4 regions of the Mangrovibacter sp. MFB070 genome follow, and region 2 is predicted to be linked to each of the others. Evidence: predicted binding sites of a transcription regulator. Region 2 holds the regulator's gene; each other region holds the start of a gene.
The links. Region 2 encodes Fur, which represses iron uptake genes when iron is present. Its sites were predicted from a motif close to ATAATAATGAGAACNACTATCAA; they were not measured.
Positions count from the first base shown of each region.

Region 1 (7,785 bases), on a different contig from region 2:
TCCATTTGCAGAAGATACCTGCGTGCCACCAGAACACCTTGCTGACTATATTGTGGAGTTCCGCGCCTTGCTTGATAGCCATAATTTGAGTTATGGCATGTTTGGCCATGTGGATGCCGGGGTACTGCATGTTCGCCCGGCACTGGATATGTGCGACCCGCAACAGGAAATGCTGATGAAGCAAATCTCTGATGACGTGGTGGCGCTTACTGCCAAATATGGCGGGTTGTTGTGGGGGGAGCATGGTAAAGGCTTCCGTGCGGAGTACAGCCCGGCGTTCTTTGGTGATGTTCTCTACAATGAGCTGCGGCGTATCAAAGCAGCTTTTGACCCTGGCAACCGCCTGAACCCGGGGAAGATTTGCCCACCGTTGGGTGTGGATGCACCCATGATGAAAGTGGATGCACCCAAGCGTGGCACTCTTGACCGCCAGATCCCTGTTGCAGTGCGCCAGTCATGGCGTGGGGCGATGGAGTGTAACGGTAATGGACTGTGCTTCAATTTTGACGCGAAAAGCCCGATGTGCCCGTCAATGAAAGTCAGCCAGCACCGGATCCATTCGCCAAAAGGGCGGGCAACACTGGTACGTGAATGGTTGCGCTTACTGGCCGACAGAGGCGTAGACCCGAACAAACTGGAAAAAGCGTTGCCGGGTGGGCACAGCAGTTTACGTAATTTGGTGGAGCGTGTTCGTCACACCTGGCATGCGCACAAGGGTGAGTACGATTTTTCACACGAAGTGAAAGAAGCCATGTCCGGGTGCCTGGCCTGTAAAGCCTGCTCCACCCAATGCCCGATTAAAATTGATGTCCCTGAATTTCGTTCACGCTTCCTGCAACTTTACCATACCCGCTATCTGCGTCCTGTGCGGGATCACCTGGTTGCCAGTGTGGAAAGCTATGCGCCGTTAATGGCTCGGGCCCCCAGGACATTTAACTTCTTCTTGCGCCAGAACTGGGTGCGTGATCTGACGGCAAAACATATTGGCATGGTTGACCTGCCGTTATTATCGACCCCTACACTGCAACAACAACTGGTGGGGCATCGTTCTGCCAACATGACACTGGAACAGCTTGAAGCGCTGCCAGCCGAGGCCCGTGAAAAAACGGTGCTGGTAGTCCAGGACCCATTCACCAGCTATTATGATGCGCGTGTCGTGGCGGATTTTGTCAGCCTGGTGGATAAACTGGGTTACAAACCGGTTGTCCTGCCTTTTTCCCCGAATGGTAAAGCGCAGCACATTAAAGGGTTCCTGGAGCGTTTTGCCCGGACAGCGCAGAAGACATCAGACTTCCTCAACCGCATTGCAGCGCTCGGTATGCCGATGGTGGGTGTGGATCCGGCGATTGTGTTGTCGTATCGCGATGAATACCGCCAGACACTGGGCGATGCCCGTGGCGATTTTTCTGTGCTGCTCGTGCACGAGTGGTTGTCTCAGTCACTGGATAAACTCAGCGCTCGTGAGCCCGCTGGAGAAGCCTGGTACCTGTTTGGCCATTGCACTGAAGTGACGGCACTGCCTGCATCCACCAGCCAGTGGGCGGGGATTTTCAGGCATTTTGGTGCCCGGCTGGAAGGTGTCAGTGTTGGTTGCTGTGGTATGGCCGGTACTTATGGCCATGAACAGAAAAATCACCAAAAATCCCTCGATATCTATGCGCTTTCCTGGCAACAGGCAATTGAACGTCTGCCACGCCAGCGTTGCCTGGCGACAGGTTACTCATGCCGTAGCCAGGTAAAACGTATTGAAGGAAGCGGTATGCGTCATCCCCTACAGGCTCTATTGGAGATACTTTCATGATTTGGCTGCGAGCAACAACTTTGCAAACGCTCAATACCATGGGCGAGGGTAATATGGTCGGGCACCTTGGGATTCGTTTTACGCAGTTGGGGGACGATTATCTCGAAGCAACCATGCCCGTTGATTCGCGTACCCAACAACCTTTTGGGTTACTGCATGGTGGGGCATCCGTTGTGCTTGCTGAAACCCTTGGTTCAGTAGCCGGGTACTTGTGTACGGAAGGGGAGCACAAAGTCGTGGGGCTTGAAGTTAACGCCAACCATTTGCGAGCAGTCACTCATGGAGATGTTACAGGGCGCTGCCAGGCGGTACATCTGGGAGGGCGGCACCAGGTCTGGCAAATTGATATCTATAACGATAAAAAACAGCACTGCTGTACTGCTCGCCTGACAACTGCAGTCGTCTGATAATACCCGCTGTTTACTTAACTGCACCTGGTGTGAAAACGTTCACCGGGTGCAGTTTTTGCTTGCCAGTAGAGGGTTATGGTTCATTGATAATGCACGGGAAGAATACGGATTGCCTGAAAAAGGCCATGTGTCAGATCAAGTCGCGACTAATACATATGAACACCCGCATTGTAAATCATCCCACCTATAAATCGCTGTCCCCTAAGCCATGTCCTTCACCTTTTTCAAAAAATCCCCAATCGCTGCCTCAATAACAGGCACACTAAGAGCCTCAGCATCAACAACCATCCGTAGCCCATGCCCATAAGCGTACCCCGGCAGCAACTGATAACCACAACCAACCTCCGGTGGTTCATCTTGCGCTATTTCCCGTTCGCGCTTCTCAATAAACTGCCAAAATGTCAGCCCGCCAAAAATCGCATAGGCCCGTTCTTTTCGGTGCACCAAAGTATGGCTAACGATTTTACCTTTGTTATTCATATTGGGTGTTGTTTCACATCGCGCCTCTTCTTCTTGTTCCTGCTGACTGAGCATCGCCCAGGCTTCATTGAATGCGCGATCGTGCACAATATTCTGAAACATCAACTTAGTCGTGATGATTTCAGCATTCCAGAGGTCGGCAGGATTGCGGCCGACGAAATAGATGTCACTCCATGCCCAAATAGAGTCAGGGTTATCTTTGTAGTGTTGGATATCGCAATCATCATAGAACATCCCGCCACAGCGATAACGTTCACGGTAGATAAGGTTTTTAAGCTCAATGACTTTTTTACGGCGCTGACGACGAGAAAGGGAAATGAAAGGGCGGTGTTTGTTGAAAGGCGGCATGGAAACTCCTTAACCGGCAACGCTAATGCGGCTGGAAGTAGTCCAGCCGGAAAGAATAGCAAAAGCCGAAGTCGGGGAACAGTCCGGGGGGAAGAAATACCTGAGTTTAGTGGCCATTGATTTTCAACCAGATCAGACGGCTAAATCACCTTGTGGTGTAATCATTAGCAATCCATGATCAATTCAGGGCTAAGGTAGTGTTCAGTGAACGGATGTACCTGGATTACTGGGAAGATTCAGTAGAGTGAAGAGCGCTCTGGTGACGGATTACTACGCAGATATGGTAAGTAAGGTAGCCTGATGAAAATGCCAGCTAGTATGCGCCTGTTGGGGCGCTGCGGGTATCAGTACAGGCGCATTTGAAACCCTTCCAGCTTATGCCAGAGAATATTTATTTAGCCTGATCTTGCAGGCGTTACGATGCCACTGCCACGAAGAACCTGATTTAACGCTAACTTTCTGTTTTGACAATACTTTGAAAAAATATTGCATAAATAGGTATTGCCTATACATGTTTTATTTCCCCCATACTGATGCCTTTCTGTAAGCAAAAAAAACTTGAGTATCAATCAATTAAAAAACGTGACTGACATCAGGTAGTACGTTTTTTGAGCGTCTATGCTTATTAAAAAGCACCAAAAAATGATAACCCGGCAATACCCCTGGCATTTCAGGGTTGAAGTGATAATACGTATCATTAACATTAGCTTTACAGGCTAAAGATAAGTTGAGGTGATACATGGCAACAGACTCCGGTTTATTCGACCCTGCAGAGATGAACTGGCAGGGCATAACACTGACAAATGCTGCAGCGCAACAGATAGTGCACTTAGTTGAAGTGACCCCCGGTCTTCAGGGGTTGCGGCTTGGTATCAAAGTATCGGGTTGTGCGGGTTTTGCTTATGTACTGTCCGAGGTAATGGCTCCACCACCAGACTGCCTGCTGTGTGAGCATGGCAGCGCCAGACTCTGGGTTGAACTGGCAGCCTTGCCTGTTATCGATGGTACCCATGTGGATTATGTGCGTGAAGGCCTGAATCAGGTGTTTAAATTTCACAACCCAAAAGCACGGCATGAATGTGGATGTGGCGAAAGCTTTGGGGTTGAAGCGGAGTAATTATGGCACGAGACACACAAGCAACAGGCTACTGGCAAGGGAAACTGAATTACAAGGAAGGTTTTTTTACACAGTTGCCAACCGATGAGCTGGGCAAAGGCCTGAGCGAAGAGGTAGTCAGGGCGATTTCAGCGCGTCGTAATGAACCTGACTGGATGCTGGAATTTCGCCTTAATGCCTTTCGTGCCTGGCAGAAAATGGAAGAGCCGCACTGGCTGAAAGCCCATTATGACAAACTGAATTACCAGGATTTCAGTTATTACTCAGCCCCGTCTTGCGGGCACTGCGATGATAACTGTGCCTCCCAGCCGGGGGCTGTTCAGCAGGCCAGTGGTGAGAATTTTCTGACTGAGGAAGTTGAAGCTGCGTTTAACCAGTTGGGTGTTCCGGTGCGTGAAGGCCAGGCGGTGGCGGTTGACGCCATTTTTGATTCGGTGTCTGTAGCCACCACTTACCGTGAAACGCTGGCAGAGCAGGGCATCATCTTCTGCTCTTTTGGTGATGCCATCGCGCACTACCCGGAGCTGGTAAAACAGTACCTGGGAACGGTGGTTCCGGCCAATGATAACTTCTTTGCGGCACTCAATGCGGCAGTCGCTTCCGATGGCACATTTATATATATACCCAAAGGTGTGCGTTGCCCAATGGAGCTCTCCACCTATTTCCGCATTAATGCGGAAAAGACCGGGCAATTTGAGCGAACTATTCTGGTTGCCGATGAAGGCAGTTATGTCAGCTATATCGAAGGTTGCTCTGCGCCAGTTCGCGAAAGTTACCAGCTGCATGCGGCTGTGGTGGAAGTCATTATTCTCAAAGACGCTGAAGTGAAATATTCCACGGTACAAAACTGGTTTCCCGGGGACAACAATACCGGTGGCATCCTGAATTTTGTTACCAAGCGTGCATTGTGCGAAGGCCAAAACAGCAAAATGTCATGGACCCAGTCAGAGACGGGCTCGGCCATCACCTGGAAATACCCCAGTTGCATTCTTAAAGGCGACAATGCCATTGGTGAATTTTTCTCTGTGGCCCTGACCAGCGGGCACCAACAGGCGGATACCGGTACCAAAATGATCCACATCGGGAAAAATACCCGTTCGACCATTATTTCAAAAGGTATTTCCGCCGGGCAGAGCCAGAACAGTTATCGGGGGCTGGTGAAAATCATGCCTACAGCCACTAACGCCCGTAATTACACCCAATGCGACTCCATGCTGATTGGCCCTGATTGTGGCGCACATACCTTCCCTTATGTGGAGTGCCGCAATAACAGTGCACAACTTGAGCACGAAGCGACGACATCACGCATTGGCGAAGATCAGTTGTTTTACTGTCTCCAAAGAGGGATTAGCGAAGATGATGCTATCTCAATGATTGTGAATGGTTTTTGTAAGGATGTGTTCTCCGAGTTGCCTCTCGAGTTTGCCGTCGAAGCACAAAAATTACTGGCTATCAGCCTTGAACACAGCGTTGGCTAAAACTCAAGGGTAAGGAAAAAAGTATGTTGCAAATTAAAGATCTCCACGTGAGCGCAGAAGGGAAAGCGATTCTGCAAGGGCTGAGTTTGTCCATCAGACCTGGGGAAGTCCATGCCATTATGGGCCCGAATGGTTCGGGCAAGAGTACCTTGTCAGCCACTCTCGCCGGGCGTGAGGATTATGAAGTTACTGAAGGAAGCGTCCTGTTTAAAGGAAAGGATTTATTAGCTCTGTCACCGGAGGATCGCGCCGGAGAAGGGGTCTTTATGGCTTTTCAGTACCCGGTTGAGATCCCGGGGGTGAGTAACCAGTTCTTCCTGCAAACTGCGCTGAATGCTGTCAGAGAATACCGCGGGCAGGATAAGCTGGATCGTTTTGATTTCCAGGATTTACTGGAAGAAAAAATTCAGCAACTGGGCATGCCGGAAGATTTGCTGACTCGCCCGGTAAATGTCGGTTTTTCCGGGGGGGAGAAAAAACGTAACGATATTCTGCAAATGGCCGTTCTTGCACCGAGTTTATGTATCCTCGATGAGACTGACTCCGGGCTGGATATTGATGCGCTGAAAATTGTCGCGGCAGGTGTTAATGCACTGCGTGACGGGCAACGTGCCTTCATTATTGTTACCCATTACCAACGGATCCTGGACTACATCCAGCCAGATAAAGTGCATGTGCTCTACCAGGGGCGCATTGTTAAATCTGGCGATTTTAGTCTGGTAAAACAACTGGAGGAGCAGGGTTATGGCTGGCTTAGCGAAGGGAAATAATCCACTGCAACAGTGGCACCATTTATTCGCCGCCAGTGATAACAGTAAAAACGGCGAAGCACAGGCGCACATGCAACAGTTATTGCGAGAAGGGTTGCCAGACCGCAAGCAGGAAAACTGGAAATACACCTCACTGGACGCGCTGTCACGTTATGTATTCGTGCCACCAGAAACAGCTCTGCCCGGGCGTGATGTTCGTGACGGCCTGGCATTACCCATGGATGCCATATGTGTGGTACTGGTGAATGGCCGTTACTCGCCGGAATTAAGTGATGACCCAACAGCCTGTGGCTTCAGAGTACAGTGGCAAAACCATCCGGGAGGCGTGCCTGATGCGATACAACCAGAAATTTTCCTGCACCTGACGGAAAGTATGGCCCCGGGTGTTTTGTACATAGACGTTCCACCAGAACGGGTTACTGACAAACCACTGGTGTTGATGAATATCAGCACGAGCAGTGGTAATGACCATAGCGCTCTGCCAGCCAGCCATACGCGTTGTCACCTTACGTTGGGGCGCAACAGCAAGGCCACGGTAATTGAATACTATGCCAGTCAACATACCCAGGCGCATTTCACGGGAGCACGCCTGAGCATCGTTGCCGGTGAAAACAGTGAACTGCACCACGTTAAACTGGGGTTTGAAAACCCACAGGCCTGCCACTTTGCCCACAATGACCTGTGGGTGAACCAGGACTGCCGCGTATTCAGCAATAGTTATCTGTTAGGCGGGCAATTAGTGCGCCATCACACCAGTGGGCGCATTGACGGAGAAAATGCCACGGTGCGGATAAACAGCCTGGCATTACCGGTGGGGCGTGAAGTGTGCGATTCCCGTAGCTGGCTTGCCCATAACAAAGGCTATGGCAACAGCCGGCAATTGCATAAAACAATCGTTCAGGATACTGGTCGGGCGGTGTTTAACGGTCTGATTACGGTCGCACCCCATGCAATCAAAACCGACGGGCAAATGACCAACAACAATTTATTACTTGGTCGTCTGGCTGAAGTGGATACCAAACCACAATTAGAAATTTATGCCGATGATGTGAAATGCAGCCATGGCGCCACGGTCGGGCGCATAGATGACGAGCAATTGTTTTACCTGCAAGCCCGGGGAATAAGCCGGTCAGCAGCACGGCGCATGATAATTTATGCGTTTGCTGCTGAACTGACCGACGCCATCACCGATGAATCACTGCATGGCACAGTGCTTGAGCGCATTGGGTTGCGGCTGCCGGAAGAGGGGCAATTATGAATGAACAAATAGCGCAGGCCCGGTCCGATTTTCCTGTACTGGCGCAGAGGGTGAATGACAAACCACTGGTGTATCTCGACAGTGCGGCAAGTGCACAGAAACCGCAGTTTGTCATAGAAGCTC
Region 1 covers NZ_JJMI01000022.1:510,453-518,237, forward strand. The annotation lists gene DT73_RS11660 (FAD-binding and (Fe-S)-binding domain-containing protein) at 1-1,801, shown strand, start outside; gene menI (1,4-dihydroxy-2-naphthoyl-CoA hydrolase) at 1,798-2,208, shown strand; gene DT73_RS11670 (hypothetical protein) at 2,413-3,039, opposite strand; gene sufA (Fe-S cluster assembly scaffold SufA) at 3,779-4,156, shown strand; gene sufB (Fe-S cluster assembly protein SufB) at 4,159-5,634, shown strand; gene sufC (Fe-S cluster assembly ATPase SufC) at 5,658-6,404, shown strand; gene sufD (Fe-S cluster assembly protein SufD) at 6,379-7,662, shown strand; gene sufS (cysteine desulfurase SufS) at 7,659-7,785, shown strand, end outside.
Region 1: a site for Fur is predicted at 3,721-3,743, ahead of sufA (Fe-S cluster assembly scaffold SufA). Genes of this name have one in related genera too.

Region 2 (7,785 bases):
ATTGGTATTCGTGATCACCCAATATGGGGTATCGGGAACTTGCTTAGGTTTAGTCTGATTACCATTCTTCAATAAGGTTTGCTCATTAATAGCGAAATACACCCGGGTGCGCCCGTGTAAGGACTCCGTAGCCTGAGCAAATGTGGAAGAATCCAGGGAGTAGAGCGTTGAAAGCACCAGCATAAAGCGGTTAACCGCTTTCTTTTGCTCTGCATATTCATCTGACAGGAGTAATTCACGCATTGCCCGTACTTTATCTTTCGGTTTTTCTGGCGCTTTTTCAGTACGGGGAACAGGAACACTGCTGTTTGTTGAAACTGTAGAAGAGGACAGCGCAACAGATTGCTGACCAGAAGAGAGTTTCAGCATACGCCGCAAAATGTCTGACGCGCTTTCACCAATATGCAGTGTGTGGCTCGCGATGTAGCGATACAGCTCGTCATCAACTTCAATCGTTTTCATTTTAATCCAGTTACATATCTTTTCTGAATACAAATCATTGGGATTATAGAGTCAAAACCCAATGGCGAATAGCATCAACCCGGGATGGTGTCAAAAGTCAGAATTAACTGTAACCCTTGCAGCCGGATGGCAGAATAGCCAACATAATACCCTATTCCTGAGACAGCGAAAAAAAGAAGTTTTCTATGAAATTACACGCTCGCCTGCAATCTGCTCAACAAATGACTAACAATCCACCGGTTGTGCTCATCCATGGATTATTCGGTACGCTGGATAATTTAGGCGTTCTGGCAAGGGACCTGGTTAAGGACCACGACGTACTGCAAATAGACTTACGCAACCACGGCCTGTCTGCACGCAGTGACACTATGACCTGGCCTGCCATGGCGCAGGATGTACTGGACACGCTGGACGAACAGCACATAGACCGGGCGATATTCATCGGCCATTCAATGGGTGGCAAAACCGCAATGGCGGTGACACAACAGGCACCGGGACGGGTTGAAAAACTGGTCGCTATTGATATTGCCCCCGTCGATTATCACGTTCGCCGCCATGATACTATTTTTGCCGCTATAGACGCCGTTAATGCAGCCGGTGTAACTACCCGGCAGGATGCAGCGGCAATCATGCGCAACATCCTCGATGAAGAAGGGGTTATTCAGTTTTTGCTGAAATCCTTTGTTAATGGCGAGTGGCGTTTTAATGTCCCGGTACTCAAAGCGCAATACAGCAATATTGTTGGATGGGAAACCGTCACACCATGGCCGCATCCGGCACTCTTTATCAGCGGCGGGCTGTCGCCTTATATTCAGGAACAGTATCGTGAAACACTGCTTGCTCAATTCCCCTGTGCCAAAGCCTGGGTCGTTGCAGGTGCAGGTCATTGGGTTCATGCAGAAAAACCAGAGGCAGTCATTCGCGCGATTCGCCGTTTTCTTAGCCCTTCGGACGAAAACTGATTAAAAAGCCGCCGACTGGCTGGCAAATGTGGCTTTCGCGTTGGCGCGTCATGTAGCCTGATGTATCATGGCGCGCTGTAATGCGCCCGAGCACGTTGCTCAAGCCACCTGTTTTCCTCACTATTCTAATCATGGCAAAAGAACAAACGGACCGTACGACATTAGATCTGTTCGCGGATGAACGCCGTCCGGGTCGCCCGAAAACAAATCCACTGTCACGTCACGAACAATTGCGTATTAACAAACGCAACCAGCTTAAACGCGATAAGGTTCGTGGGCTTAAGCGTGTGGAATTAAAACTGAATGCCGATGCGGTAGATGCGCTGAATGAGCTGGCGCAGGTGCGAAACATGAGCCGTAGCGAACTTATTGAAGAGATGCTGATGGCTCAGTTAGATAACACAAAACCAGGTCATATATAATCCACGCATTCCCGGCAGTTTTTCCTTTTCATGTAGCAGTGTGTGCACCCGGTAATGATAGCTGTTTCCGCACTGGAAGCTGTTCTGCTATCATTGCCTTATCTGTGGACAAACTCACGCCACCATAACATTAAGTTTCAAGAGGTTATTAAACTCATGGCGATCGTAGGCATTTTTTTCGGCAGCGACACCGGCAACACTGAAAACATTGCAAAAATCATTCAAAAACAGCTTGGTAAAGATGTTGCTGAAGTGCACGACATAGCCAAGAGCAGCAAAGAAGACATTGAAGCCTTCGATATTCTGCTGCTTGGTATCCCAACCTGGTATTACGGTGAAGCACAGTGTGACTGGGATGATTTTTTCCCTACACTGGAAGAAATTGATTTTACGGGTAAATTGGTAGCCCTGTTCGGTTGTGGTGATCAGGAAGATTACGCCGAATATTTTTGTGACGCACTCGGCACAATGCGCGACATCGTCGAACCACGTGGTGCGGTTATCGTCGGTCACTGGCCAACTGCCGGGTATCATTTTGAAGCGTCGAAAGGTTTGGCGGATGACGACCATTTTGTCGGCCTGGCTATCGATGAAGACCGTCAGCCTGAGCTGACAGCTGAACGTGTTGAAAAATGGGTTAAGCAAGTTTCCGAAGAAATGCAGCTCGATAGCATTATTAATGCCTGATAGTTCACCGGCGCAATTATATTGCGCCGGATTGATAGGTAAAACCGATAAAAATAATTGCTACATTTTTTTAACTTTTTCGCGTTAGCGCTGTACAATGATCCAGTTGACAGCATGTATTTTTGGTAAATTTGCCAGTGCTGTCAGATTATTATTTTTCAATTTTGCTGGAGACTTGCGGTTTTCTTTAGGGAGTGTCAAACCTATAATGAGACGCATTAACTTTAGCGTATTACGTCGTACGCCCATTCACGGGCACTTTGCAAGCAACAGGACATATTCCGCATGACTGACAACAACACCGCATTAAAGAAGGCAGGCCTGAAAGTCACGCTTCCCCGGTTAAAAATCCTGGAAGTGTTGCAGGAGCCGGACAATCACCATGTCAGCGCGGAAGATTTATACAAGCGACTGATTGACATGGGAGAGGAGATTGGTCTTGCTACCGTGTATCGCGTGCTCAACCAATTTGATGACGCCGGAATCGTTACACGCCATAACTTCGAAGGTGGTAAATCCGTTTTCGAACTCACGCAGCAGCACCATCATGACCACCTGATTTGCCTTGACTGCGGTAAAGTTATCGAGTTCAGCGATGATTCGATTGAAGCTCGCCAGCGTGAAATTGCTTCCAGCCATGGTATCCGCCTGACAAACCACAGCCTGTACCTTTATGGTCATTGTGCTGAAGGCGATTGCCGTGATGATGAAAATGCGCACGAAGGCACCAAATAATCGGGTGTACCCGTAAGCCGGTGCAATGTGACCCCAAAAAAAAGCCAGGTTTAGAACCTGGCTTTTTTTTATCTGTTTTGGCCTTATGCCGCGCCGCTTGCAGGGCACTCCTGCCCCGCAAGCAAACCCGTGTCACTCAACAATCACCACCCTGCTGGTTCGGTTGCCATCCGGGCTCACAGCACGCACCTGTACGTTACCACTGACAACCGGCCGGGCGTCATCCCGCCAAACCTGCCACTGCTCCCCGCCATCAACGGAGTATTCAACCCTGAGCCCTGGCAGGCTGACATTAGTGGCCAGTTTCCCGTCAACAATCCGGGCACCAGGTACCGGAACACGCCAGGCAATACCGGCGGCATCCAGTTTCGCCAACTCACGCTGGCCTAACACATTGGCAAACCGCTGCCAGTCTTTTGCCAAAGCAGCCGTATCGACATAGTGGGTTTCTCCGCCTTTATACTCCCGCCCGGGCTGCCAGTCCTGTTCCCAGGAAGCCTTGTGCCAGGCACGCTCCGCTACTGAAATAATACGCGGGAATAAACGGTATTCCATTTCTTCGTCAGTGCGAACAACTTCACTCCAGACTTGCGCCGACAAACCATGAGCCCCGGGCCATAACTTCGCCGAACCGGCACTGAACGCATTGCCATCACGGTCTACCGAAGTTTCTGCATTTTGCGGCAAGTTATCTGGTGCGAAGCTAAACACTTTACGTTCATCGGTAAACCGGGTTCCCCAGTAATAGCCCGGCTCCATTGGGTCTACTTCATACGGGAAGTCAAAGTAAACATAATCCGGGTTGGAAATCGTGACTTCATAGCCTTTATTGGCCCAGTCACTCACCGCATCTGAACCACCCCAGTACAGGGTATCCCAGGAGTTAATCCCGGTGCGTTTAGTTGCAAAGGCCGACGCGCCTGACGCATCTCTCAGGCCATCTTGCCAGGCCTGCATTTTCTCAATGCCATGGGCATCAACCAGTTTACTCACTTCTACCGCAAACCAGCTTGGCAAATGCGCCATATCTTCAACTGCGCCAGATGCCACCAGCGCCTGGCACACTTCGGATTTCGCCCAGGGTTTATCTTGCTGGCTCATATCCACCTGCCCTTTTCCTGCCTCCGGGCTGGCTTTATCCGTGTACCCGGCCCCCAGGTAGATATTTTTCGCTTCATCTGCGCCAAAATGCCAGGTTGCCAGCGGCAAACCGGCTTCTTTATGCATCTGGAGAATTTCACTCATTACTTTATCAACAAAGCGGCGAGATGAATCCAGGCACGGGTTCAGATAACTGGCCTTGTCATAGAACTGAACCGTCGTGGTACGCGATGTATCGGTCGGGTCGAGCAAACGGTATTCATTCGCTGCATCAGGCTTACCCTCTTTCATCAGCCTGTCATAACGTGCTTCCATTGACACTACAGCAGCCCGGGCATGCGCTGGCATATCAATTTCCGGAATCACCTCAATATGGCGGGCTTTAGCGTATTTGAGTATTTCAATGTAATCCGCCCGAGTAAAATAACCGCTGCCATTATTGTTACTGTCCGGGCCTGATCCTAATTGTGGTAACAAACACTGTCTTTCAGTTAAATCATGGCAACGCTTCCCGCCCACTTCAGTCAGTTCCGGCAAGCCGGGGATTTCAATACGCCAGCCCTCATCATCGCTCAGATGAAAGTGGAATTTATTCAGCTTATAAGCTGCCATTTGATCAAGCGCGCGTAAAATAGCAGCTTTAGAGTGGAAATTACGCCCAACATCAATGAACATGCCGCGGTAATCAAAGCGCGGTGCATCACTGGCATCCAGAGTTGCAATCGTTTTCGCACCACTTACCGGCACCAGCGATAAAATTGACTGTAATCCATAAAAGACCCCAGTTTGATCAAACCCGGTGACCACCGCTTCACCTTCTTTAATAGTAAGCCGGTAGGCACCGCTACGGGCATCGTCGCCAGTAAAGGTTTTCGGTGCAATCGATGTGCGCACCGGGTAACCACTGCCGGTTTTGATACCCAACTGCTTAAAGCGCGCCTCAATCACCTCAGCAGATGGCCGCAACAAAACAGCCAGGTCGAGTGCCACGCCATTACTCAGAACAGCATCTTTCTTATGCACTTTAATCTGTTTGGGGGTTGGAATAATGGCACCACGCAGAGACTGTGCAGCAAGCCGTGATACATCACTGTTTTTTTCAAAACGGGTATCAGCCGTCATTAAAATGTTGTTGTCATCCGGTGTGCGTTTCCAGTTGTCACCAATTGGTGCCACGAACTGAGTTAAATCCTCGGTATCGGTACTGGCGATAACCTGAGGTTGTGCGCCGGGAGCGGTGACATACCAACGCGGGATGACATCGGTCATAAATAACTGCCAGTATTCATTCACAATGGGAATATCAACAGATTGCCCGGCGGCAAAACCAGTAAATTTCTCTGTTGGTTCAAGCTTATGCAGGTCGCCAGTAACATGTGTGATAGTGAATGCCGGGTTATCCGTACGCAGGATCTGGCGAATGCTGGGGAAATATATGGCCCAGTCATGTGATGTCACGGCCCGGTGACTGTGGTTGGTCAGTGTAATAACCGCTTTGTTGCAGGATGCCCAGTCAGCCCCCAGCGCAGCGCAATCCACACCATTTAATGCCGCATGGTTGTCCAGAACCTGGTATTTGACGCCAAACTCACTTAATTGCCCGACCGTTTTCTGGTCGGCACCCGCCTGGCCTGACAGCATTCCGAATACCAGAGCAGCCAGGGCAGATTTATTTAAACGTTTCATTTTTCATCCTCTGAGTTGCGCCTGCTGGCTTCGCGAATCCCCAGCAGTGCCAAAAATTACCCGACGGAAACCTGAACAGCCTCAGGTTGCTTTAGAAAACAGTGAAAGGGGCAATCACCATAAATTTCACATCCCGCTCATCCTGGAAAATATTGCCGTACCCGCCGCCATAGCTCGGGATATCAGAGTGGTTGTCGTATTGGGTGAAATGAAGTTTGAACAGCGTACCTTGTGCCCGCCCGCTCTGAATGGTATATGCAGCATCCAGGCTATAAGCAGACTCTTTCAGGCGATAACCAGCATCGTAGTAGCCATCTGTTGTGGGTAAGCTGGAAGGTTTGGCATCCCAGGCATAAACATAAGACGCCCCAATGGACCAGCCGGGTAAATTCCAGTTCACCAGGTCGTACATTGCCCCAACAAATACTGCCTTCTCGCCATTGGCGTTAAAATCGGAGCGGTTATCCCACCAAATATCAAGGCGACCGTTGGAGGAAGCATAGGTTGGTGTCATACGTTGCAGGAAATAGCCCTGCTGCCCTTCCGCTTTGACCCAGGTGCCTTCCAGGCGCAAATCTACCTTGCCCACCTGGTAGCCAAAAGTTAATGCCTGCAACCATGCCATGCCGTCATAAATATCATTGACGCCACCGCCGGAAACCTTGTCGCGCGTACCATAGAATTGATAGCTGGTGGATAGCGGGCTGCCAGCCACATCAAATTTGTAACTGGTTTTACCGAAGTACTGGTCAACATACCCCTGGGCCTGGCCGAAAGCCGCTTCGAGCACCAAATTATTTTTGAAATCAAATTTCGCGCCAACGGAGTGAAGGTAGTCAACACGGGTTCGCCGGTCATTCTGGTAGAATTTATCCATCTCGATATGCCATGGCGATTTATACTCATTGCTCCACATATATGAGAAGCTGAGTGCCCCGGCATCTGCGAAATCGAATTGAGCCCCAGCCTCTGCACCCTGATAAGTACCCGGCATAAAGCTCCAGTGTGGAGCAAGCAAGGTTTGCCCGGTTGGCTGGAGATACCCGGCGCGCGCCCACACCGGCCCGTGTTTAAACTTTGCTGCCGCTTTATACAGGCTGATGCCGCTCTTATCGCCCCGCCAGTCTTCCTGGTAAGCTTTATTGCTTGATGAAAAAGCGATTTCATTGGGGTGCCCACTTTCATGGGACTCCGCCATTTCAATTGCGGTAAAAACCGCAAGATCCAGGCCAAACATATCGGCAAAATAACCAGACTGAAAATCAAGGTTTGCGTTCCACGTTGCGTGTGACAGATTGGTTTTATACTCGTCTGCCACAACATCTTTGCGGTCACGCTCTCGTTGCCAGTAATAAATCCCTCCAGCCAGGGTGGAGTCATCGATAAACCCCGCAGCATGGGCAGTGAAACTCCCTCCCCAACCAGAAAAAGCCGTAGCGCAGGCGATTGCCAGCGCCACTGTACTGCGTTTGCCCACAGACTTACGCATAGTTATTCCTCTTTGACGTAAAAACCCGAAAACGGGAAAAATAAAATGACTAATCAACAGGGTGCGGTACTCAGGCACTGCTTCAGGTTATTTTTCGCGATGCGAATTATCAATGCGATTTACACAAAAAATCATGTAATTATGACCACGAGCACATATTTAATTATATTTTGTTACAATAGGAAAAGAGCACAACAGTGCTCAATTTACGACCGGGTTTATTTTAAATATAGATATAAAA
Region 2 covers NZ_JJMI01000025.1:150,214-157,998, forward strand. The annotation lists gene seqA (replication initiation negative regulator SeqA) at 1-462, opposite strand, end outside; gene ybfF (esterase) at 648-1,424, shown strand; gene ybfE (LexA regulated protein) at 1,556-1,846, shown strand; gene fldA (flavodoxin FldA) at 2,003-2,533, shown strand; gene fur (ferric iron uptake transcriptional regulator) at 2,819-3,268, shown strand; gene DT73_RS12905 (beta-N-acetylhexosaminidase) at 3,401-6,055, opposite strand; gene DT73_RS12910 (OprD family outer membrane porin) at 6,147-7,544, opposite strand.

Region 3 (7,785 bases), 360 kb from region 2:
CGGTCCATGCCTGCATGCCGTCAACAGGAACCGCGGCAACCTCCGGTTGCATCCACTGCTCCAGATTTTCGGCGGAATGGGTAAGCATATTGATTGTGGTTATCAGGTCTGCCGCCATAGTCTGGTACCCACTGCGATGGCCAAAATCGTCGCTGATGGCTGTTGTCAGCCTGGCATAGTTTTCACGTATCAGGTTGGCGCTGCGCATTAACCGGTCACGTCGTACCTGGGCAGTAGCAGGCCCGTGTTGCAGATGAAACGCCTTCATGCTGCGAAGAATGGCCGACAAATCCTGGAGTTGTTGTTGAGGCGTCATATTAGTTACCTGTCCCGTCGTCTTGATTATTGATTGCGGTCAGCTTAAAGATTCTGGCGTTCAGGTGGTAACAACGCTATTTTCACAGGGGTATAAATAAATTTATGGGTGAGCTGTGTCTTTAATACGATTGCGTACATTTATGGAAGTTTACCGCCAGCACTCCATTTCTGCGGCGGCCCGCGCACTGAACCTGACACAACCTGCTGTGTCGCAACATATCAGTGGGCTGGAAGTCGCAATAGGCAGGCCGTTGTTTGAACGGCAATCTCAGGGCGTTGTCCCGACAGCAACCGCTGACGACTTAGCGGCAGATATCGGCGATAAACTCGACGCCGCAGAGTCGGCACTGGCCTCTGCCAGGGCGCGCTCTATGGATGTCTCCGGTACATTACAAATTATTGGCCACTCAGACTTTGTGGCTGAAAAGCTGGCAGACGTTCTCCTGCCATTACTCCAGAGTGGGATCCGGGTACATCTGCATACCGGAGATGGTCCGATGGTTACGCAAATGGTGTTAGAAGGGCACTGTGACCTGGGTATCACCGCACACCCGGTTACCGATACACGCTTAAAAAGCGAAGTCATTTTCACAGACAAAATTATTGCTGTCGCTTCGCCAGAGATTGCCGCCCGCCTGAACCAAAGCAACAACTTTGCTCACGACTTACTCAAGGAACCGCTTCTGGCTTACAACCTTGAGTTGTCGCTGATTAAAGAGTGGCTGGATAAAAATAAGATCCCCTGTTCAGCCCTGCTCCCTGCTGTAGTGGGAAAAGATTTACGCGGGCAACGCACTCTGCTGTGCAAAGGTTTCGGCTGGACAGCCATGCCCGGCTTTTTATGCCGCGCCGAGATTTCACAAGGGAAACTCTGCCAATTGCTGGCGCCAGTCAGTAACACAGAGATTCGCTATAGCCTGATCTGGCTACCCAGTGCATTACGCAAACCACGCCTGGCGCACGCACGGCAAACGCTGCTACAAATATTAAACGGCCACGAGTGAAATCACTCGCCGTGGCAGGCAGGTAGCCAGTACCACCAACCAATGCAGGTTTACGCAATTTGTGCCAGAAAGCCGGGCACAAATGGTATTATCACAGCAATGTACTAAACCTGCCCACAGGCACAAACTTAACCTCCGGGGACAACCAATGAACCAGGCCATTCCGCTCAAGTTTTATGACATCACAGATGAGTATTCGACAGAAACTGAACAGGCAGTCAGCGAGGCTGAACGCGACGCGCTGGCGCACTATTTCCAGTTGCTGATTACCCGTTTAATGAATAACGAAGAAATTAGCGAACAGGCTCAGGCAGACATGGCAACCGAAGCCGGTATTAATGCACAACGTATTGATGAAATTGCCAATTTCCTCAACCAATGGGGTAATGAATAACAAACTATAAAACATGCTGCACAGGCTATCCCCCCTGTGCAGTTATCCTGTTCAGGCCAAAGAGCCAGCCACAAAACCCTATTAATTCTTTATCTGGCCTGGGAAAGTACCACATAGCCAGATAACGAATTCACACACGTCCAACTCATCCGGGCTGCGTTACTTCTACTTCTGCTTGTCGCTGCATCCATGGCTGTGCAGTGCAACAGGATTTGATATTTATCAACAACCCACCGCAATTCTCTTTCTGACGCTGGACATCCTGCGCCACCATTCTTATAAATACAATTGATTATCATTTGCATTTATTCTTTTGCAAATGAACACATAGCAAAAAGATGAAATATCAATATGTTGAAAAATAACTCAGTTCTGGATCTTACCCCCTGGTTTGCCCGGGCAGGCGGGCAACCATTTGAAGACCGGAGTGCAACCATGCCCTGGCGCGGTTCTGCACCGGTCGCCAAAGAGAAAGTACATGAAAGCTGGCAACGCCTGATAAACCACCCTGCACCGCCACGTAAGCGGCTGGTTTATCAGCATATTCCTTTCTGTGCAACACACTGTACCTTCTGTGGTTTTTACCAGAACCGTTACAATGAACAGCTCTGTGCGCACTACACCGAGCGCTTATTGCAGGAAATTGAGCAGGATGCAGACAGCGCATTGTGTCAGTCGGCACCTGTTCATGGCGTTTACTTTGGAGGAGGCACACCTTCTGCACTGGCTGCGGGTGATCTGGCACGTATCATTACCACCCTGCGTGAGCGGTTACCGCTGGCACCAGATTGTGAAATTACCATTGAAGGGCGGGTACTGAATTTCGATGATAATCGAATAGACGCTTGTCTGGATGCCGGTGCAAACCGTTTTTCCATTGGGATTCAGTCTTTTAACAGTAAAATTCGCAAAAAAATGGCTCGTACTGCCAGTGGCCCGGAAGCCGTTGCCTTTATGGAAAACCTTGTTCGCCGGGATAAGGCCGCTATTGTCTGTGACTTAATGTTCGGCCTGCCCGGGCAGGATGCTGATAACTGGGGGCAAGACCTGGCTATAGCCCGGGATATCGGGCTGGATGGTGTTGACCTCTATGCGCTTAACCTGTTTGCCGATACCCCGCTGGGCAAAGCAGTTGCCAATGGGCGCACTCAGGTAGCATCACCTGCAGAGCGACGCGACCGTTACCTGCAGGGTTGTGATTTTATGCAACAGGCTGGCTGGCGCTGTATCAGCAACAGCCACTGGGCAGGCACTCCCCGGGAGCGCAATATCTACAACCTGCTGATAAAACAGGGCGCAGATTGTCTGGCATTTGGTGCCGGGGCGGGTGGCTCGGTGAACGGCTGGTCATGGATGAACCAGCGCAATCTGGATGCCTGGCATGGCATGGTTGCAGCCCACGCAAAGCCAGTCATGGTGATGATGCGCCCAATGGAAGCCAGTTACCAATGGCGGCATCAGCTCCAGGCTGCAGTAGAAACCGCACGTATCCCGCTGCCAGAACTGACGGCTCACGCCAGTGAACTGGCACCATTATTACAACAGTGGCATCTCGCCGGGCTAACGCAGGATGCCTCAACCTGCATCCGGCTCACAAACGAAGGGCGTTTTTGGGCAAGCAATATCCTGCAAGCACTACAGGCTCTCCTCCCACAGTTAAATACCCAAACAACAGCCAATGAACAACCCGCACGGAGTGGTTTATGAGTCTCAATACATTAACGCAGTTTCTGGCAACTCAGCCAGAAGGCACACTGGAGTCCATTGCCAGCCAGTACAACACATCGCTCAGGGAGGTTATCAGCCATCTTCCCGGCGCGGTTATCGTACCAGGCAGCCATTTTGATAATATCTGGTCACAAGCTGGTGAATGGGGCACCGTTACCCTGCTGGTACATACCGAAGATGTTATTCTTGAATTTTCAGGGGTTCTGCCTTCAGGATTTCACCGCCAGGGGTATTTTAACCTGCGCGGCAAACAAGGTGTTTCAGGGCATATTCGGGCTGATAATTGCCACCACATAGCCTTTATTGAACGCCGTTTTATGGGTATGGATACAGCCTCAATCCTGTTTCTCAATAGTACGGGAAACGCGATGTTCAAAATCTTTATTGGCCGGGACGAGCACAAACAGCTATTACCCGCCCAGCTCAATGCCTTTCGGGCCCTGGCCCAGGCACTGAATGCCTGAAACCTGAAAACCACATTTCTGTTGTTCAATAGTACCCGACGACACTCACTGTAGCCGGGTACTGCTCTGTTATGTAAGTCTTTTCCACCGAAGCTCCCACAGCACCACGATGCAACCAACCGCAATGAGAATAATCCAATTACTGTATTGCATATGATAATCATAATTATTATCATTCACAAAAAATAACAATACGCGCGAATATTCAGACTGGCCCTTACCCATTGGCGGGGTTACTGGAAGGAAGGCGTGAGCCGGATACTAATAAATGCTAAGGCTTACAAAACATTATGTATAAATCGCAATTTTTTCCGCACAGTTTCCGGAAAAGCATGCTGGCGACATCGCTACTCGCAGCGCTGTACCACACCTCTGTTCTGGCAGCAGACACCGGTACAGCTACAACCAACGCCACAGAGACAAAACAAGATACCGCTGAAAAAATGGTAGTAACCGCTCCCGCGCCGGCGCAAAAAGCGGGCAGCACTCATTCCGTCAGTGCTCAGGAATTGCAGAATAAAGGCGCAAATGACTTTGGCTCTGTAATGCGCTATGAACCCTTAATCAGCGCAACAGGTGCCAGTGGTGGTTCCGGTAATGGTAAAAGCGGTTTCGACCGCGGCGGCTATACTGGCTACAACATTCGGGGTCTGGAGAGTAACCGTGTTGGTATCGATGTGGACGGGATCCCCCAACCTGATGCCACCGGGCGCAGTTATGTTAGCCGCGCCGGGCTGAATACCTTTGGCATTGGCCGCGACTATATCGACCCTTACATGTACGGCAGTGTCGATATTGAATCCGGAGCAACAGCAACCGACCAGGCGAATACCTCAATTGGTGGAAATGTCTCCTTCCGGCCAAAATCCGCAGATGATTACCTGCATCCTGGCAAAGAAACCTATTTCGGTTACCAAAGTGATTATGACTCAGCAGACCGGAGCTGGCACAACGGGATAACCAGCGCCGCAGGGGATGACAACCTGCGTGGCGTGTTTGTTTACAGCCGCCGCGATGGGCAAGAAACACGCAATAACAGCGGAACACTCAGTGCTTACCCGGCTAACTGGTATTCCGATGCCATGATGGCATCGGGAATTTGGCAACCTAACGACCAGCACAAATTTACCGGTACGCTGGATTACTACCATAAAACCAATCATACCCACTACGATGCCTGGAACAGCAGTGGCAGTTCCGTGATTGGCACCGCAGCCCAGACCAGCGAAACTCGCCGTTGGGGCCTCAGCCTGAAAGATGACTGGACACCAATGAATGACTGGCTGGACAGCATGTCCACCAAAGTTTATTACCAGCACACTGAAGCCCATGACAACACTTACATGCCAGACAGTGTCACCGCCACCATGGAGACGGTAAATTCCAACTATGATACCGACACATGGGGGATCCAGAACGCGCTGGCAAAAACCATTGGCCGCCACGACCTGAGTGCCGGATTTAATGCCAGCACCACGCAAACCAAACGCCCGTTCAGCCAGAATCCGTTGCCCAGTGTTTACAGTGAGATAATGCAACCTGAAGCCGACAGCCGTAGCTACACGCTGGGCGCGTTCATGCAGGATCAAATCAACTTCACTCCAGACGGGCACCATTTTGCCATTATTCCTGGCGTGCGCGTGGTTCATCAGTCAATCAAGCCAGAAAACCTCTCCAGCCTGACCAGCAACAGCACAGTGCTGGATGAATCAGAAGTGGCTGCTTTATATGGCAAAAACTCAGACACCCAGTTACTGCCGTCACTGACATTCCAGTACGACATCACTCCGCGCCTGATGACTTACCTGCAATATAAACGAGGTGCTGAGTTCCCGAACGCCAGCCAGTTGTACGGCTCATGGAATATGGGTTCCAGCTACGCAGGCAGCCAGCAATATGCACTGGTGGGGAATACTGATTTAAAAACTGAAACCAGTAATAACTTCGAACTGGGCCTGAAAGGCGAAGTGACTGAAGGCGTCACTCTGCATACTGCCATGTTCTATAACAGCTATAAAAACTTTATCGCTTATACCCGTTACACCCGCTCAGGTAATGCAGCCAAATTCACTAATGTACCGTCCAACATCTATACCATTTACCAGGCTGAGAACCGCGATAAAGCTTATATATGGGGCGGGGAAATTAGCGCAAAAATTAACTATGGCACCTGGTTTGAGCAAGTGGATGGCCTGAGCACCACGCTGGCACTGGGTTACACCGAAGGGAAATCCAAATCCAGCTACCTGGGCGACAAATATGTAGACCTGGACAGCGTAGCGCCAATGAAAGCAGTGATTGGTGTGGCATGGGACGACCCGGCAAAACGTTACGGTACAGCCCTTACAGCCACTTTTGTGAAAGGCAAACGCGCAACGGCCACCAACCGGGAGTCTTACACCAACACCGGCTCAGCGATTACCAGCGCCAGCAGCGAATATATGCGGGTGCCGGGTTATGGCCTGCTTGACTGGACCGCGTGGTGGAAAGTGGCAGAGCACGTCAAAATCCGTGGCGGGGTCTATAACATCACAGACCGTAAATACTGGGATTACCTGAGCAGCAGAACCATTGAGGAATCAACCGCACAGGATGCTTACGACAAAGCATTAGCCGTGATGCCCGGGCGTACCTGGCAATTGGGCGTGAACGTGGATTTCTAATTCCATCACCATTATTTCAACTTTATTCGCAGGGGATCCTGCCCCCCGGTATCGCTGCCGGGGGTGTTTACTTTCACACAGAGAACAAAAATATGCCTGCATTACTGACACCCGATTTCGCTGCCATCTGGCAGGAATATCAGGCAATAAAAAGCCATGAGCCGGGGAAATACGCCCGGGATATCGCCAGTACGCTGTCTGTCAGCGAAGCTGAACTCGCCTGTGCCCGTGTGGGGCACGATGCCGTGCGCCTGTGTGGTGAAATCGCCGATATCATCGCAGCGCTGGAAACCGTTGGTGAAACAAAATGTATTTGCCGCAATACCTGGGCCGTTCACGAGCAACTGGGCAGTTTTACCAACCAGCGTATCGGTGAGCATGCCGGTTTAGTGCTTAACCCACGCGCCCTGGATTTACGCCTGTTTTTGAACCACTGGGCCAGTGTTTTCCTCCTGCGTGAACAGGGGCCGCACGGGGTACGCCAGAGTATTCAATTTTTTGATGCACAGGGCGATGCCATTTTAAAAGTCTGGGCCACGGCACAAACCCGCATGGTGGAATGGAGCGCACTGGTAGCCCGTTTTACAGCACCGGAACCCATGGCGTTGACCATCAGCGCAGCAGAAACCGCACAGTACGCACAACAAGCCGATGGCGTGGCGGTGGACCAGGAATGGCGTGCGCTCACAGATGTGCATCAGTTCTTTGGCCTGCTGAAAAAACACCGGGTTTCACGCCAGCAGGCTTTTCGTCTGGTGGGAAATGATCTCGCCTGCCAGGTCAGCAATACTGCCCTGCCTGCTTTGCTGGAAACCGTTTTACAGCAAGGGAACGAAATTATGATTTTTGTCGGTAACCGCGGGTGCGTGCAAATTTTCACCGGGAAACTCGAAAAGCTGGCACCGATGAAAGGCTGGTTCAACATCTTCAATGAACGCTTCACGCTACACCTGGATAATGCCGCAATTGCAGAAAGCTGGGTTACGCGCAAACCCACCGCGGATGGGCATGTCACCAGTCTGGAGCTGTTTGCTGAAGATGGCACACAAATCGCGCAGTTGTATGGTCAGCGCAGTGAGGGGGAACCAGAACAGGCGCTGTGGCGTGAGCAAGTGGACGCACTGTGCAAGGCAGGAACTGTGGTATGAAAAAATATCTGTTGTTATTGATGGTTGTGCCTTTTTGGGTGTTATCTGCCACTCCCCGGGTGATTA
Region 3 covers NZ_JJMI01000025.1:506,261-514,045, forward strand. The annotation lists gene DT73_RS14545 (coniferyl aldehyde dehydrogenase) at 1-343, opposite strand, end outside; gene DT73_RS14550 (LysR family transcriptional regulator) at 432-1,322, shown strand; gene DT73_RS14555 (DUF2543 family protein) at 1,471-1,716, shown strand; gene hutW (heme anaerobic degradation radical SAM methyltransferase ChuW/HutW) at 2,071-3,423, shown strand; gene hutX (heme utilization cystosolic carrier protein HutX) at 3,420-3,908, shown strand; gene DT73_RS14570 (TonB-dependent receptor domain-containing protein) at 4,199-6,571, shown strand; gene DT73_RS14575 (hemin-degrading factor) at 6,664-7,719, shown strand; gene DT73_RS14580 (hemin ABC transporter substrate-binding protein) at 7,716-7,785, shown strand, end outside.
Region 3: a site for Fur is predicted at 4,062-4,084, ahead of DT73_RS14570 (TonB-dependent receptor domain-containing protein). Genes of this name have one in related genera too.

Region 4 (7,785 bases), on a different contig from region 2:
TGCTCGGTGCGTTACTGGTGGCAATTATTGCCAACACCCTCGTCTTCCCTGTATGGGAAAAATACGGTGGCTCAGCCACAACATTATGTGAGTCAGTTAGTAATAAATTGTTCTTTAAATTCCCTCTAAAAGGGTAACCCTAATCTGCGACCCTATATTCTTCCTTACGGAGTTATTATGAAGAAAAACATATTCTCTCTGGTGCTGCCTGGTATCTTTCTGTGTATTGCCAGTAATGCGTCTGCCAGTACAGTAAGCGTTCAGCATTCAATGGAAAAAATGAGCACGAGTTACCGTTCAATGATGAAAGATAACAACCTTAATGCGTTTAAAAAAGACCTGTCTGCATTTAAGCAGTCAGCACAAACTGCACAGAAAACATCATTGAATGATTCGGGAAAAACAGTATTTGATGAAGGCATGAAGAAATTGCTTAATGAAGTGGATACCATTGAACAACATGCTCAAACCCAGAATTTGAACGATGTAAAAGCAGAAGCAAAAAAATTACGCAACATTATGGAGCAGTATCACAGTAAGCTGGGGGTCTGAATCACTGGCTTCTTGTTGCCCCAGGGTGGAGTGTTGCAACACTCCGCCTTACTGCTTACCCAAAAATAGTTTCACCAGCAACAGTAGCGAATAAGCTCGTGAAACAATATGGCGTAATAACCTGACTACAAATTTTTGCAGCGTCTTCTACACTTGGTGGTCTGTGCTTTCTAACAACCTGATTACCATGACGAATCCATTATGTGAAGTTTTAAACCTGAAATACCCTATTATCCAGGCACCGATGGCTGGTGTGTCCACACCAGAGCTGGCTGCCGCAGTCAGTAATAGTGGTGCGCTGGGTTCGATTAGTGTTGGTGCAGCAACAGCACCACAGGCCCGGGAGATGATATACCAAACTCAGGCCCTGACCACGGCACCTTTTAATGTGAACGTGTTTTGCCACCCACCAGCCACGCGCAACCCAGCTAAAGAGCAGGCGTGGATAAAGCAGTTCAGCAATATGTTTCACAGCTTTGGCAGCGCTGCCCCTACCGCACTGGACGAAATTTACGCCACCTTTTGCCACAACAGCGCAATGTTGCAGGTATTGCTGGATACCCGGCCTGCAGTGGTAAGTTTCCATTTTGGCCTGCCAGAACCAGAAGCCATTCAGGCACTCAAGACCGCAGGCTGTTTAACACTCGCCAGCGCTACATCACCTGATGAAGCCAGGTTAATTGCCGCTGCAGGTGTGGATTTTATTATTGCCCAGGGGTTTGAAGCCGGTGGGCACCGTGGCGCATTTCTGGCCACAGAGGCAGATGCCCGGTTAAGCACTTCTGAGTTATTGCTACTGTTGCAGAAGGCAACCCCGCTGCCCGTGATTTGCGCCGGAGGCATTATGAACGGCACGGATATTGCGCGAGTCATGCAACAGGGCGCTGCAGGTGTACAGATGGGCACAGCGTTTATTCTCTGCCCGGAATCCGCTGCCAATACCGCTTACCGTGGAGCCCTTAGCCTGGCAAAACCCGGTGAAACATGCATGACATCAGCTATTTCAGGCCGCCCGGCACGCAGCCTGAATAACGCATTCTGCAAGGCTACTCGTATGATTTTGCCTGAAAACATTCCGGATTACCCGGTTGCCTACTCTCTGGGTAAAGCACTGGCAGCGGCTGCGCAGTCAGCTGGCGAGGCGGGTTTTGGTGCTCAGTGGGCCGGAACCGGCGCACACCGGGCCCGTAAAGAAAGTGCAGCCCGGCTGGTTGAAATACTCGCCCAGGAGTGGCGGCACTCATCAGCCAGAATTGAGACGCATCACTAATGGTTTTCGTGGAACAACAGTTGCATCAGATCCTGGTTTGTCATCTTTTCGCCACTGAGCCTGGCAAGCAGCATCTCGCTTGCCAGCGTTTGCAGGGAAAAAACAATATCCGGCTGAACACGTTTAATCTTGTTCAGGTTTTTATCTGAGTTAACCAGAGCAATAATTTTGGTTTCTGGTGAAACCACTTCTTTGGCAGCCAGAACAATAAACGCATTATCGGAGTCATCATCCCGCAGAACCAGAATATTTCTGGCTTTATTCGCACCCGCATTAAGCAATGTCTGGTTCGCTGAAGGGTCATCGACAATTATGTCTGCCTCGGCCGGGTATTCATGAGAAATGCCTGGTGGGACGATGACCGTCACAGTTTCATTACGCTGCTTTAAGCCCGCATAAACACTCATTGCCAGCGGGCTGGCTCCCACAATAATGATATGATTTTTACGCATAGCGTGTGAAATTCGTCCTTTTATCATACGGTTAAGGTTGCCACCTATCACCGGGCCAATAATTGCACTGACTGACGTCGCAAAAACAGTAATCCCCATAATGATGATGGATACAGTAAAAAAGCGCGCCGTACTGGTGACCGGAATAATATCGCCATACCCCACTGTCGACATGCTGACCGTCGAAAAATAGAGCGCCTGAGCAAACTCAGTAATAGGCGGGTGAAATTGCGCCCCAAGGTAAAGTGAACCAAACAGGGCATAAGTGAGTAATGACGCGAAACTGATAAGTGCGAATAAGGTGCCTGCGGCAAGGCTTGAATGGCTGAAATCCCGCCAGAAATAGAGCAAGCACAGGGTGTCGATAAGGGCCAGATAGCCAATACGCAAATTGCCAGCGGTAAGCCAAAAGTTGAATAGTGCCACCACGACCAACAGTAGCAGCGCGAAAGTCCACGCCACCCTTGCCCGCAAAAACAACCCAATGCTCATCAGCACAATTGCACTACCCAGAACCACCTGAGGCAGCCTTAACAGGCCAAAAGTGGAAATGGCGTCTTTCCAGCCAGTGAAATGTTCCATATCTGCCGGCAAAGTGCTCCACACCTGCATCAGCACCGGGTGCAGAAAAATTCCCCCGATAAACAGAGTCAGCAAACTCAACCAGTAGTGTGGCTTTAACCACCCCAAGAAAAACCTGAATTTATTCAACTGAAATTTCATACCGTTAGTTCTTACTAAACCCTGTTAACCAGTGTAGCGAGCTTCACACACTCTGGCCGGGCATTTCAGATGATTAGTGTTAAAAAAACTTTCACTGGCACAAACCCGGTTACGCACTGGCCTTTCCCAGGCTAAAAAACTTCAGCAACCGCCTGTACAAAATTTTCCCCGGTTTATTGACCTGAAGGCAACCCGGTCTACTAACAAATCCCCTTCTCTGGCCGATAACCATTATGAAGTGACACTTCTTACCCCATAATGTGCTTAATTACTAAAGGAATAGCTCATGACTGTTCGACGCTTTTCTCTTATCACCTTCACTGTTTTTCTGATTATTTACCTTTGCAGTAGCGGTACAACCGCCTGGTCCCTGACAGGCAGCAATGAGTCGCTGGATAAAGTGAACAAAGAAATCCGCGTGGTGCTGTCCATTATCGACCCAATTAACCATAGCCGGACTATGCGCGTTAAAGCCATGGAAGCCATGGATTACGCCGCAAAAGGCGATATGGCTGGCTCTGGCAACTCGCTCAATCAGGCAAGCGTTGTACTGGGCAAAGCCGACAACGCCTTTAAGCAGTATATGGATGCACCCAAATATGCCGGTGAAGAGGCCCTGACCGAAGCTTACCGCGCAGCATGGGAAACATACCGCACCCAGGCTTTACTGCCCCTGCTGGATGCAGCAAAACAAAATGACGCGCAGGCGGTAAGAGACCTGGTTACCACAAAGGTGCCAGCACTTGACCGCCAGTTTGAAATAAGCCTGGATAAACTACTGGCATTTCATGAAAGCTACGCACGTGAACTCAACCAACAGGCACAGCATCACTTTACTGGCAGCCTGGTCACTATTGCGGTTTTTGCCCTGGTTTTCATCGCACTGATTGCCGCCAGTATGGTGTTACTTAACCGACGGGTTCTGTCTCCTTTGGAGCAGGCGAAGTCGTTGTGTGACAACATTGCCCGGGGCCAGTTGAGCATGACTATTACGTCAAGCGCCCATGATGAAATTGGCGCTATGATGCGTTCTCTTGAAAAAATGCGCCTGTCTCTGGTCAGTATTATTTCCCGGGTACGGGAATCCAGCCAAATGGTCGGTTATGCGGCTGAAGAAATTGCAGCAGGCAATGAAGACTTATCTGCCCGCACAGAAGAGCAGGCGGCCTCTTTAGGTGAAACAGCAGCCAGTATGGAGCAGCTCACCTCCACGATTAAGCAAACCTCGGATAACACAGCCCAAACCAGCCACCTTGCCAGTGAAATGCAGGCTTCCGCTACGGAAGGCAATACGGTAATGGGCGAGGTTGTCAGCTCAATGAACGTCATTGAAGAAAGCTCAGGGAAAATAGTCAGCATCATCAGTATTATCGAAAGCATTGCCTTTCAGACCAATATACTGGCGCTGAATGCGGCCGTTGAAGCAGCCAGAGCAGGAGAACAAGGCCGCGGTTTCGCTGTGGTGGCAACCGAAGTTCGTAACCTTGCTCAGCGCTCTTCCACCGCAGCAAAAGAAATTAAAGAGTTGATTGAGCAATCTGCCGCACAAATCACTCATGGCAGCGTTCTGGTGAAAAAAACCGGTGAAAGCATGCAACGCGTTATTGGGTCAGTAAGCCAGGTTACCACCCTGATGTCCGAGATTGCGCTCTCTTCCGGCGAGCAAAGCCGTGGCATTGAACAGATCAACCAGGCTGTCGCACAAATGGACACCGTCACCCAGCAGAATGCTGCACTGGTTGAGCAGGCTTCTGCTGCTGCGCAGTCACTTAAAGACCAGTCACATGTTCTGAATGAAGCCGTCTCAGTATTCCTGCTTGGCGACCAAATACAGGAGCCTCACTTATTGTTAGCTGGCCAGTAATCATCGGGCTGCTATCGCTCCGGGATCTTCTTTCCTCACCAGTCCAGGTAGGTGAGTAATAGCAGCTTATTCATCCCAATGCGGGTCTGGAGCAGACCCGCAACAGCGAAGCCCATGGCACACCCGAATCAGGCTTAACGTTCAGCACAGCAACATTCCGGCGAAAAACTCCCTCCTGTCTGTAAATAAAAACTTTTCTTGAAACCCAGTTTCACATGTGGTTACATCCATAACCGCTAATAGTTATTCTTCTCATTATTATTTACATAATTGATTTTCTGCCCGCCGCAATATATCGGTGAGGCGAGCTTTGGGCGGAATTTAACAACTTATTGTTCTAAGGGGATATTCATGTTCGCACTTCCATTCAGGAAGGAACCGCTGTTGCACAAAGGCTACTACTCACTCCTGGCAACCAGTATTTCTCTGGCGCTGATGCCCATGGCTGGCCTTGCGGCTACAACAGACAAAACAGAAGACACAGTGATTGTTGAAGGCACTACATCCACCAGTAATTCCGCGGCACAAAGCCAGGATTACAGCGTGCCAGCCACCTCTGTTGGCACCAAAATGACGTTGATCCAGCGAGATATTCCCCAGTCTGTCAGCATCATCAGCCAGCAACGCATGGAAGACCAGCAACTGGAAAGCCTGGGTGATGTAATGGAAAACACCACAGGGATTAGTAAAAGCACTACCGACTCAGACCGCAGCCTGTATTATTCGCGTGGTTTTCAAATTGATAACTACATGATTGATGGCATTCCCACCTATTTTGAATCCCAGTGGAACCTGGGAGACGCCCTGGCCGATACCGCCCTGTATGAACGCGTTGAAGTGGTGCGCGGCGCAACCGGGCTGATGACCGGCACCGGCAACCCTTCTGCGGCTATCAACATGGTTCGCAAACACGCCACCAGCCGCACCTTCACCGGCAACCTTTCCGCCGAATATGGCAGTTGGAATAAACAACGCTACGTTGCCGATTTGCAGGGCCCGGTAACAGAAAGTGGTAATGTGCGCGCCAGGCTGATTGCCGGTTACCAGGATAACGACTCATGGCTGGACCGCTACAACAACAAAAAAACCTTTTTCTCCGGCATTATTGATGCAGACCTGAGTGACACGACTTCGCTATCCGCTGGCTATGAATACCAGCGCATTGACGTGAACAGCCCCACCTGGAACGGCCTGCCATGGTGGAACAGTGATGGCAGCACACGCCACTATGACCGCTCACACAGTACCGCGCCAGACTGGGCGTATAACGACAAAGAATTCAATAAGTTCTTTATTACGTTAAAACAACGCTTTGCAGACACCTGGGAAGCCACCCTGAACGCCACCCATTCACAAACTAAATTCGACAGCAAAATGATGTACCTGGATGCTGTCGTCAATAAAGATACTGGCCAGTTGATTGGGCCTTATGGCAGTTATGGCGCAGGCTATGACTATGTGGGTGGTACCGGCTGGAACTCCGGCACACGCAAAATGGATGCACTGGATCTCTATTCTCAGGGGACGTACGACTTGTTTGGACGCCAGCATAACCTGATGTTTGGTGGCAGCTACAGCAAACAAACCAACCGCTACCTGAATACCTGGGCCAATATTTTCCCGGATGAGTTTGGCAGCTTTTATGATTACGATGGAAACTTCCCGGAAACCCAGTGGGGGCAGCAAACTGTAGCCCAGGACGATACCACTCACATGAAGTCCCTGTATGCCGCTACGCGTATTTCACTGGCCGACCCGCTACACCTGATCCTGGGCGCGCGTTATACCAACTGGCGAATTGATACTCTGAGCTACAGTATGGAGAAAAACCATACCACGCCTTATGCCGGGCTTATCTTCGATATCAATGACAACTGGTCTGCTTACGCCAGCTATACCTCGATTTTCCAACCGCAAGATTACCGTGACAGCAGCGGGAAATATTTGTCGCCCGTTACCGGCAATGACTATGAAATTGGCCTGAAATCAGACTGGATGAACAGCCGCCTGACCACCACCCTGTCGGTGTTCAGAATTGAACAGGATAACGTGGCGGAAAGCACCGGGCAGTTGATTTCTGGCTCAACAGATTCAGCTTACCGCGGCGTAAACGGTACGGTAAGTAAAGGTGTGGAATTCGAACTAAATGGCGCACTGACAGACAACTGGCAGATGACCTTTGGTGCAACGCGTTATGTTGCCGATGACAACGAAGGCAACGCCGTTAACCCTAACCTGCCGCGCACTTCAGTGAAACTGTTTACCCGCTACCGCCTGCCTGCCATGCCGAAACTGACCGTTGGCGGTGGTGTTAACTGGCAGGACCGGACCTATAAAGATGTGTCCACCGCTTACGGCACATGGCGTGCTGAGCAAGGCAGTTATGCCGTGGTGAATTTATTCAGCCGCTACCAGGTTACCCAAAACCTGGCGGTACAGGCCAATATTAATAACCTGTTCGATAAAACCTATGATGAAAACCTGAATGGTTCCGTGGTGTACGGTGAACCGCGTAACTTCAGTGTTTCGGCAAATTACCGGTTTTAAGCATAACGGCAACCAAAATATTCCCGCCAGCAGGTCACATTGCGGCGGGTAAAAGCTTAGCTTGCCGAATTAACTGATTCGCCCGGAACAACGGCAATTCCGGGCGATGTTACCCCTTCACCAGCGCACCGGCGCACCGGCGCGTGCGGAAAAGTCTTTCACACCATGCCGGCTAATGCGATCAACAGATACCTGTTGACCTCCTCACGCAGATTCCCGCTCAACCAGGTGAAAACCGATATCAATAATCGGTGCGTTACAAGGCTGCTGTTCAATACGCTCGGCCAGAAGAGACGCCGCCTGCAGCCCAATAGCGCGCCGGTCTACACTAATGGTGGTAATTGTGGGCCGGTTGCTGGCTGCAAAATCCAGGTCGC
Region 4 covers NZ_JJMI01000022.1:262,625-270,409, reverse strand. The annotation lists gene DT73_RS10530 (undecaprenyl-diphosphatase) at 1-137, shown strand, start outside; gene DT73_RS10525 (cytochrome b562) at 178-552, shown strand; gene DT73_RS10520 (nitronate monooxygenase family protein) at 740-1,822, shown strand; gene kch (voltage-gated potassium channel protein) at 1,819-2,997, opposite strand; gene DT73_RS10510 (hypothetical protein) at 3,074-3,256, shown strand; gene DT73_RS10505 (methyl-accepting chemotaxis protein) at 3,284-4,861, shown strand; gene fhuE (ferric-rhodotorulic acid/ferric-coprogen receptor FhuE) at 5,213-7,408, shown strand; gene DT73_RS10495 (LacI family DNA-binding transcriptional regulator) at 7,613-7,785, opposite strand, start outside.
Region 4: a site for Fur is predicted at 5,101-5,123, ahead of fhuE (ferric-rhodotorulic acid/ferric-coprogen receptor FhuE). Genes of this name have one in related genera too.